Regions from separate parts of the Bartonella henselae str. Houston-1 genome, predicted to be linked through region 1. Evidence: predicted binding sites of a transcription regulator. Region 1 holds the regulator's gene; the other holds the start of a gene.

Region 1 (4,932 bases):
GTTTTTCAAATTCGTAACACGAGCATAACTGGGTAAAGGCATTGTGGGGTGAGCAGCAGTCAAGAGATTCATATCATAGATTTCACCATTTGCTGTTAAACGCCCATGAAAGTCTGAACCATACCATGAGGCTTGTCCAACACGTTTATAGGTTGGATCATGTTGAGGATAATACCACTTTCCTTTTATTTTATAAGGCTTACCGACGATTGCCCGCCCACTTCTCTTTTCTTTCGATTGATTTTGTTTACTTGAAAATTTTTTAGGCAGAATAACAGTCTTTGCATCAGCTTTTTTATTATTACAGAAACTTTTTAATGTAAAATGCGATGTTTCGTTTGCACAGCAAGATACCAATAACTGAGAAACAGCCACTACAGAAACAAATTGAAACGTTGATTTAACAACGAAGGAAAAATTTTTTTTTCTGTTTAAAAGCATCTGAAAACCCGCTTATTTTTCAATATACTTATCGCAAAAAATACGTCACGCCTTTTGTATGCGATGGGAAAATTTATATAGTATAGGATGATTCCCCTCGCGCAGCGCATGATAGACTTAAAGTTTAGTTTTAATCAAGAAATTAATGTATTGTTAATTTTTTGTTATTTACCACAAAAAAAATAAAGGCACTTTTAAAGACATTAGAATGAATAAAAGTAATAAAAATCAATATAGTAAATGAAACATATACTCTCATAATATAAACTGTGAATAAATAGGGTTACTCTGTATAAAGAACAGTCAACCGCTAGAAAATAACCGTAAATACAGAAAAAACTGTAAATTAATAATTCAGTAATAACTTAAGAACGCTAACAGTCATACCTGTAATCAATGTAAATGTAAGAGTTATGATATCATAACTTAAAGCGCTTTTTGGCTGTATTAAAGACATCAGTGTTATCACTTTATACAAATTAGATCTTAATACCTAACAGTTTTCAGTGGGGAAAAGGGCAAGAAAACGACTGATAGAAGGAAAACTTGTAATAGAATCAATAAAAGAGCCTAAAAAGAACTAAAGAAATGATAATTCCCGAACTTTTGTAAATCTATTAACCCTATGCAATATGGTGAGCGCGCAGGGATTCGAACCCTGGACCTACTGATTAAAAGTCAGTTGCTCTACCAGCTGAGCTACGCGCTCCCAAACAAGCCCTCTTACTTGTCGAAAGTGAATGGAACATACGGTTGACTTTTGATTTGGTCAACACCTTTTGAAAAAAAAATTATTCTTTATTTTAGTTATCAATATTTTTCTGCTTTTTCTTCTTTTCTCATCGTTGTATAAAAAACCACTTTTCTCTTTTGAGATAGCTTAAAAAGTAATAATTGAAACATAAAATTCCTTATAGCTTCTAAAATGTAAAAGAGTGAAGATTTCGAAATTATAAGGAAGGGAATATACAGAAATACGATAAACTGGGTTAAATAAATAACCAAAATGAATAAGAAGAAAACCAACGATACACACTGTTGTTCATATCTGATAGAAAACGAAAAAAAACATCTTTATCAAAAATTATAAGTGTTGTTTTTTCTCATAAAGGTTCGCTATCCTATTTTCTTATATCTTTAATAACACATCCATAGGCGTGCGGTAATATTTTCTCTCGCTCCTTAATGTTGAGTAAAACTTCGGGTAATGCACGATATCTGTACACCGAAAGTCCATTAATATGCGGATGTGAATCAGAAACCTAGAATGGGTTGAAAAGATCTTTAAAAATACCGCTTATGAACATAAAAAATGATGTGTTCAAATATATTTCAACTGTAGAGAATTTTATTAAAAATAAAACAGCAAAAATAAAGTGAACTGATTCCAAATGTGCATTGAGTTATCATCCGTGCTAAATTGCAAGATATGCAAATATCTTCTATTTCTTTCTTATATCTTGCCAAAAATGTTTTAAAAAAATTATATTAATATAATTTTCTATTTAAAATAATAAAAATACAATTATATTAAATATATAATTTAATGTTAAATAAATTATATAATAATATCAAATATTAATTTCAATTATAAACTCAAAAATAGATATTATTCTTTTATAAAGATAAAAATTTTAGAATAATTACTTAAAATTATATTTTTTATTCTCTCTTTTTTAATTCTTTTGATTGGAACTTTAATGCTGACTTGTAAACAATATGAGCTACTTTTGTTTATTCATAATCATATGAAAGAAACAGGCGTCCCACCCTCCTTTGATGAAATGAAAACTGCATTGGAGCTTACTTCAAAATCTGGCATCCATAGACTTATTACAGCCTTAGAAGAGCGAGGCTTTATACGCCGTTTGCCAAATCGCGCCCGTGCAGTGGAAGTTATCCGACTTCCCGAAAAAATAACATTTAACCTTTCTTCAGCACGTAAAATTTCCCCTAGTGTAATAGAGAATAATAAAAGAAAAATATCAAAAAACTCTGACAATTTTGATTTGGAAGAAAAAAAAAACATTATTATTCCCATTATGGGCCGCATTGCTGCTGCTGTACCTATTTCCGCTATACAGCAACAAATAAATACGCTTTGTTTGCCACAAGATATGATTAGCTTGGGTGAACATTATGCCCTAGAGGTCAAAGATGATTCTATGATTGAGGCTGGAATTCTTGATAAAGATATTATAATTGTTAGACGTCAAAATACTGCAACATCAGGCGAAATTATTATTGCACTTATCGATAAAGAAGAAGTAACCTTTAAACGTTATCGACGCAAAGGAAACTCTATTACATTGGAAGCTGCAAATCCTCACTATGAAACACGTATATACAGACCAGAGCGTGTGCAGATACAAGGTAAGCTTATCGGACTTATTCGCAAATATTAAAAAACAAAAAAGTTACTGAAAAAAACCCTCTATTCAATGAATAGAGGGTTTAAGTATTTTTTTAGCATGTTATCTGCTACGCAGATCCATAAAATTTTGTAGAAAATCAAATAAGCTTATAATAAACGATGTTGCGTATGTAAAAAAATCAAGAGCATTTTTGTTTTTAATGAAATAAAAGTAGCATAAAATTCGATTGTTATAAATGTTACAAAGTTGCAGGAATTATCATGGCAGCACCTCGTATTAGTTTTGTTTCTCTTGGATGCCCCAAAGCACTTGTAGATTCTGAACGAATTATTACAAGCCTTCGATCCGAAGGGTATGAAATTTCGCGCAAACATCAAGGTGCTGATCTCGTTATTGTGAATACCTGTGGTTTTCTTGATTCTGCCCGAAATGAATCACTCGCCAATATTGATGAAGCCCTTAAAAAAAATGGAAAAGTTATTGTAACTGGGTGTCTTGGTGCTGATCCTGATGTTATTCGCCAAGTATATCCTAATGTATTGGCCATTACAGGACCACAAGCCTATGAAAGTGTTATACAAGCAGTTCATACGGCAATTCCTCCAGTTCATGATCCTTTTATAGATTTAGTTCCCCCTCAAGGGATTCGCTTAACACCTCGCCATTATGCTTATTTAAAGATTTCTGAAGGATGCTCTAATCGGTGTAGCTTTTGTATTATCCCTACTCTGCGCGGTAATCTTATGTCACGTCCTATCAGTGATGTTCTTCGTGAAGCTGAAAAACTTGTACAAGCAGGGGTAAAAGAGCTTTTGGTTATTTCACAAGATACAAGTGCTTACGGCATTGATCTTAAATATCTAGAAACGCCTTGGAAAGATCGCACAGTAAAAACGAAGTTTTTCGATCTTTGTCGCGAATTAGGCAATATGGGCATTTGGATACGCATGCACTATGTCTATCCTTATCCCCATGTCGATGACGTTATTGAATTTATGGCGGAAAAGAAAATTCTCCCTTATCTGGATATCCCTTTTCAGCATGCATCACCAACTGTTTTGCGCAACATGAAACGCCCTGCTCTTGTAAAAAAAATAAATCGTAGAATTGAAAAATGGCGAATAATTTGTCCAGATCTCACTTTGCGATCCACATTTATTGTTGGCTTTCCAGGTGAAACTCATGAAGATTTTAACATACTTCTTGAATGGTTAGACGAAGTAAAAATTGAACGCGCTGGCTGCTTTAAATATGAAGCAGTAAAAGGTGCTGTTGCAAATGATTTGGGATTAGAAAGTATTCCTGAAGAAGTGAAGGAAAACCGCTGGCATCGCTTTATGGCAAAACAACAAAAAATTTCTACTCATCTTTTAAAGAAAAAAGTTGGAAAAAGACTTCAAGTTCTTATCGATGAAAGTCAAGGCAAAATAGCTAAAGGTCGTAGTCAATATGATGCTCCAGAAATAGACGGCGTTGTGCATATATCGTCACGACGCCCTTTACGTGTTGGTGAATTTGTCACTGTTAAAATCGAACGATCAGATGCTTATGATCTCTATGGTATCGCAATTTGAAATTATCAATTTATGAAGATCGCGGTCAATATGATGAAAATAAACATTATTGCGTATATATCGTCACGACTGTCGTTTACATGAATATTTAATCTTTAGAATAAATTTTTAAAATCAAAAAATTTTTTATCAAGCAAATGGCTTGGACGGACATTTGTTAAAGCACGAATCATAGTGTCTTTACGACCCGGCATTTTTCTTTCAATATCTTTTAGCATTTCCTTCATTGCATTACGTTGTAAACCATCCTGGCTACCGCAAAGATTACAAGGAATAATAGGAAATTGCATTGCTTGAGAAAATTTTTCCATATCTTCCTCGGCAGCATAAACAAGAGGGCGCAAAACGAAAAGATCTCCTTCGTCGTTTATAAGCTTTCCTGGCATAGCTGCTAATCGACCACCATGAAACAAATTCATAAAAAATGTTTCTAAAACATCATCACGGTGATGCCCCAGAACTAATGCTGAACACCCCTCTTCACGTGCAATACGATATAAATTGCCACGTCGTAATCGAGAACAAAGAGAACAATATGTTTG
Region 2 (4,932 bases), 760 kb from region 1:
ATTGCTCTGCAATTTGGGGTCGCCTATTATTATGAAAAACGCCCATCTCTTCATCGGTTTTTCGCAAGAAAACCTCTCTGTTTGTAATGGCGTTCTATGACGCGTTAACCTTAGCATAAGAAGCACATTGCGCAAAAGTTTGAAAAGGGGTACTCATTAAAAAAAGCATTCTGTTCAGTAGGAAAGGAAACTTTTTATCCCTCATTTCGTTGAGTGTCGTGATTTTTGTGCTGATATTTGGAGTATAAAAGTGTGAGTGCATATAAACGTCCCTATGATGAACCTATTATTATGGTTGAGCATAATGCTTTTGACAATGCTTTTAACCGCCTCTACGAAGAAACAATGGCGCTGATTGAACAAACAGCAACTTATATTGATACGGAAGGCAAATTAGCAGCACGTTCTCTCTCTGCAGAAGTTTCTGCTCTTTATGCCAAAGAGGCGATGTATTTAAGTACACGGCTTATGCAAATCGCTTCTCAACTTCTCCTTCTTCGTGCAGAGCGCGAAGGAGAGATGTCACCAGAACAAATACAAAAAGAGCTCGCGAAAGTCTCGCTTCATACACCGACGCTGAAACTAGAAAGCGCTCATTGGCAAGAATTTCCAGAAGTTTTCCGCAACTTTGTTGCTCGTTCTCTTCGTTTAGAAGCACGCATGCAATATTTGCGCACTGGCAGAGAAGGTATCTCTTCCCCTGTTTTGGAGGACGAAAATCCGGTGGGCAAACAAATCGAATTGCTTAAAACGGCTTTTCGGCGCTCTTAGAAAATTTTGTATCTGTTGCTTTTTTCTTCTTCATTCTGTTTAGGATGCTCTTTGTTTGTGAAAGCTAATTTCGGTAGAATCCCTCCCTTTCCTCTGTACCATTGTTTTGTACTGTTATTCCTTGGTTCTTTTTTGCTGCCTCGCCATTTTACTCAAGTGTTCGAAAAGCCTAGAGGTTTTTTATGGGAGGGGTGTTTGCTGTTGAAAGGGCGGTCGCTTTTGAAGAGGCGGGCGGTTGGCATTGAGGGAATGGTTCCCTTTTTTGTTTAGAAGCACGTATGCAATATGTGCGCACTGGTAGAGAAGGTATCTCTTACTCTGTTCTCAAAGATGATACTGTCTTGAAGACGACAATCCGATAAGCAAACAAATCGAATTCTATCTTTCTTTCGTGTTCTTTGCTTTCGTGCATCTATTCAAATACGGAAAAAGTGTATAAACTTGGCTTTATGGCAGAGACGATTCGTATTATAGGCATTGATCCAGGATTACGGCGAACAGGATGGGGGGTTATCGATTTCTCTGGCAATCGTCTTCAATTTGTTGCAGCGGGTACGCTTACTTCTGATGCACGTTGTGATCTTGCTTCTAGGCTCTGCCAGCTTTACAAAGGGCTTACAGATATTTTGCATCAGTTTATGCCTCAGGAAGCCGCCGTAGAACATGTGTTCGTCAACAAGGATGCTACGGCAACTTTAAAACTTGGTCAAGCACGGGCCATTGCACTTCTTGCTCCAGCGCAGGCAAATTTGCCTGTTTTTGAATATGCTCCAAACAAAGTGAAAAAATCAGTTATTGGAGTTGGTCATGGCGATAAGGAACAAATTCACATGATGGTGAAAGTTCTTCTTCCACGTGCTGAATTTGATAGCAGTGATGCCGCTGATGCACTTGCACTTGCTCTTTGTCACAGTACTCACCGTATCGGCGCTTCTTATCATGCAAGGATTATGGCATGATTGGCAAATTAAAAGGTATCCTTGAACACATCTTTGATGATCATATCATTGTGAATGTTCAGGGTGTGGGCTATGTAGTTTTTATTTCAAATCGCCTGCGTCCTTCTTTACCAGCTTTGGGGGAGAGTTTAAGTTTGTTTATTGAAACGCATGTTCGTGAAGAAGCCATCCGCCTTTTTGGTTTTATTGCGAAAGCGGAACAAGAATGGTTTTGCTTATTACAAAATGTGCCTGGTGTAGGAGCAAAAGTTGCTTTGGCAATTTTGGGAACTTTATCGCCAGATGAACTGGCACAGGCGATTGCCTTAAACGATATTGCAATGATAAGTCGTGCTCCAGGCGTTGGTAAAAAAGTCAGTGAAAGAATTGTGAGCGAACTGAAAAGCAAAGCTCTCCCTTTTAGTGAAAAGGTGATCCATAGCGCTCCACTCCCTCATTTGGAGGTGACCAATCAACCTACAAATGATGCACTTTCCGCTTTGATTAAGCTTGGTTTTGAACGTGATCAAGCAGCTAGAGCTCTTGCTTTAGCGGTGAACGCTCTTGAAGGGGAGACTGTTTCCTCTGCATTGCTTATTCGCCATAGCCTCAAATTGCTTTCTCCTCCTACTTAGCGCAAGGTCACAATGCATAAAGATGAAGATCAACGCCTTTTGGGTGCCGTCCCCCTTCCTAATGATCCAGATCGTTCCTTAAGACCACAAGTGCTTGATGACTTTATTGGTCAAGAGGCAGCACGGGCCAATTTAAAAATATTTATTGAAGCGGCAAAAGCGCGTCAAGAGGCCCTCGATCATGTTTTGTTTGTAGGACCACCTGGTTTAGGCAAAACAACGCTTTCACAAATTATGGCTAAGGAACTAGGGGTTAATTTTCGCTCTACCTCAGGTCCTGTTATTGCTAAGGCGGGAGATTTGGCAGCTCTCTTAACCAATCTAGAAGAGCGCGATGTTTTGTTTATTGATGAAATTCATCGTTTAAGTCCGGCTATTGAAGAAATTCTTTATCCCGCCATGGAAGATTATCAGCTTGATCTTATTATTGGTGAGGGACCGGCAGCACGTTCGGTTAAAATTGATCTTGCTAAATTTACTTTGGTTGCGGCAACCACGCGTTTAGGGCTTTTGACCACACCATTACGAGACCGTTTCGGTATCCCCATTCGATTGAATTTCTATACCATAGAAGAATTGGAATATATCGTTCAGCGTAATGCACGGCTTTTTTCGGTACAGATCAGTGAGGATGGTGCTCATGAAATTGCTCGTCGAGCACGCGGTACTCCACGGATTGCCGGGCGACTTTTACGGCGGGTTTGTGATTTTGCTCTTGTCAAAAGGGCAAAAAAAATTGATCGAAAAATTGCTGATGAAGCACTGTCTCGTCTAGAAGTTGATCATCTAGGGCTCGATCCACTTGACCGTCGTTATTTGTTGCTGATTGCTCAGACTTTTTTAGGTGGTCCAGTGGGTATTGAAACCATTGCTGCTGCTCTTTCAGAACCGCGGGATGCTATTGAAGATATTATTGAACCCTATCTTCTCCAACAAGGTTTTATTCAGCGAACTGCCCGCGGGCGCATTTTGCACCAAAAAGCTTGGAGTCATTTGGGGCTTTGTGCCCCGGCTTCCACACAAAAACATCCTCAATTGTTCGATATGCCAGACAATGCATCCCGCCAGACGGTTTTATGGGATGAGGCTGATGATTGATTTCCTTTTTCAAGAGATGCTATGCAGATGTTTTGCATGGATGATATATCATGAATTATAAGCCTATTTGCCCGTAGGGGAATTCTTCCCCAAAAAGCTTGGAGCCATTGAGAGCTTTGTGCTCTGGCCTTCACGGTTTTAACACAAAAGCATGTTCAATTGCGCAAGACGCTCAATAATTCATTATGATAGACGATTTTATGGGATGAAGCTGATGCTGGAAAAAAAAACTTTCAAAAGTAGCCATACAAATGCTTTTCATGATTTTCAGGCTCGGGTTTATGTTGCTGATACAGATTTTTCTGGTGTGGTTTACCATGCGCGCTATCTAGAATTTTTTGAAAGGGGACGCTCAGAGTTTTTACGGGATACAGGTTTTAATAACACGCTTTTAGCATCAGGTGTTGAGGGTGAAAAACTCTTTTTTGTTGTACGTCATATGGAAATCAATTTTTCTAGGCCAGCACAAATCGACAATCTTTTAACCATTAAAACACGCATCAGTCGTCTTCAAGGCGCACGCTTTTTTATGGAGCAATATATTCTACATGGTGAGAGCATGTTGGTCACAGCAAAAGTTGAAATTGCCCTCATTAATGAAGAGGGAAAACCACGACGTTTACCTAAAGAGCTTTTTTCAACAATTGTTGTTTAAAAGTGACCTTTGTTAAAAAAGTGCTATGATAGTGGTTCTCTCTAAAGACAAAGTGCAGTTTGTTTTGTTAAATTTAGAAACTATAAAACAATCTGTTTTATTGAATTTTAAGAAATGAAAGGTTCATTTAGAGGGACAAAAATTATGCCGCATATAGAACTAACAAATCCAGAAACAATAGGCATAGTGCACTTGTTTATGCAAGCGGGTTTCGTTGTGAAAGCTGTTATGATTGGGTTGCTGCTGGCTTCCATATGGAGTTGGGCAATTATTTTTGATAAAATCTTGACCTATCGGAGAATACGGCGTGAAATAAAACAATTTGAACGTATATTTTGGTCAGGGAAACCTCTTGAAGACCTTTATGCAACCTGTAAAAGTCAGCGCACCAGTAGCATATCAGCGGTTTTTATGGCAGCAATGGTGGAATGGAAAAAATCTCTTGAAAAAGGAATCCATACATCAATAAGTTTGCAGAGCAGGATTGATAAGGCTATGGATCTTATTTTAGGGCGTGAAAGCGCAAAAATAGAAGCAAAATTAAGCTTTCTTGCTACACTTGGATCGGCTGGTCCTTTTATCGGCCTTTTTGGAACGGTTATTGGGATTATGGGGTCGTTTCTTTCTATCTCTGCCTCTCAAAATACCTCATTGGCCATTGTTGCACCAGGTATTGCAGAGGCGCTTTTAGCAACTGCCATTGGTTTGTTTGCTGCAATCCCAGCCGTTATTGCTTATAACAAATTTGTTAATGAAAGTGCACAAATTATTGCACAGATAGAAAACTTCGCCGATGAATTTTCGACAATTATCTCACGGCGTATTGATGAGACAC

The links. The regulator LexA, encoded in region 1, represses DNA repair genes until DNA is damaged. The targets are predictions, from matches to a motif close to TGTTCNNNNTGTGTTCNG.
Region 2: a site for LexA is predicted at 1,153-1,170, ahead of ruvC (crossover junction endodeoxyribonuclease RuvC). Genes of this name have one in related genera too.

The regions. Positions count from the first base shown of each region.
Region 1 is NC_005956.1:945,498-950,429, reverse strand. Features, by position in the region: gene AYT27_RS04340 (septal ring lytic transglycosylase RlpA family protein) at 1-441, opposite strand, end outside; tRNA gene AYT27_RS04335 (tRNA-Lys) at 1,075-1,150, opposite strand; gene lexA (transcriptional repressor LexA) at 2,142-2,846, shown strand; gene rimO (30S ribosomal protein S12 methylthiotransferase RimO) at 3,077-4,390, shown strand; gene ttcA (tRNA 2-thiocytidine(32) synthetase TtcA) at 4,486-4,932, opposite strand, start outside.
Region 2 is NC_005956.1:1,707,589-1,712,520, reverse strand. Features, by position in the region: gene AYT27_RS07750 (OpgC family protein) at 1-87, shown strand, start outside; gene AYT27_RS07745 (DUF1465 family protein) at 253-771, shown strand; gene ruvC (crossover junction endodeoxyribonuclease RuvC) at 1,221-1,730, shown strand; gene ruvA (Holliday junction branch migration protein RuvA) at 1,727-2,344, shown strand; gene ruvB (Holliday junction branch migration DNA helicase RuvB) at 2,357-3,442, shown strand; gene ybgC (tol-pal system-associated acyl-CoA thioesterase) at 3,657-4,097, shown strand; gene tolQ (protein TolQ) at 4,242-4,932, shown strand, end outside.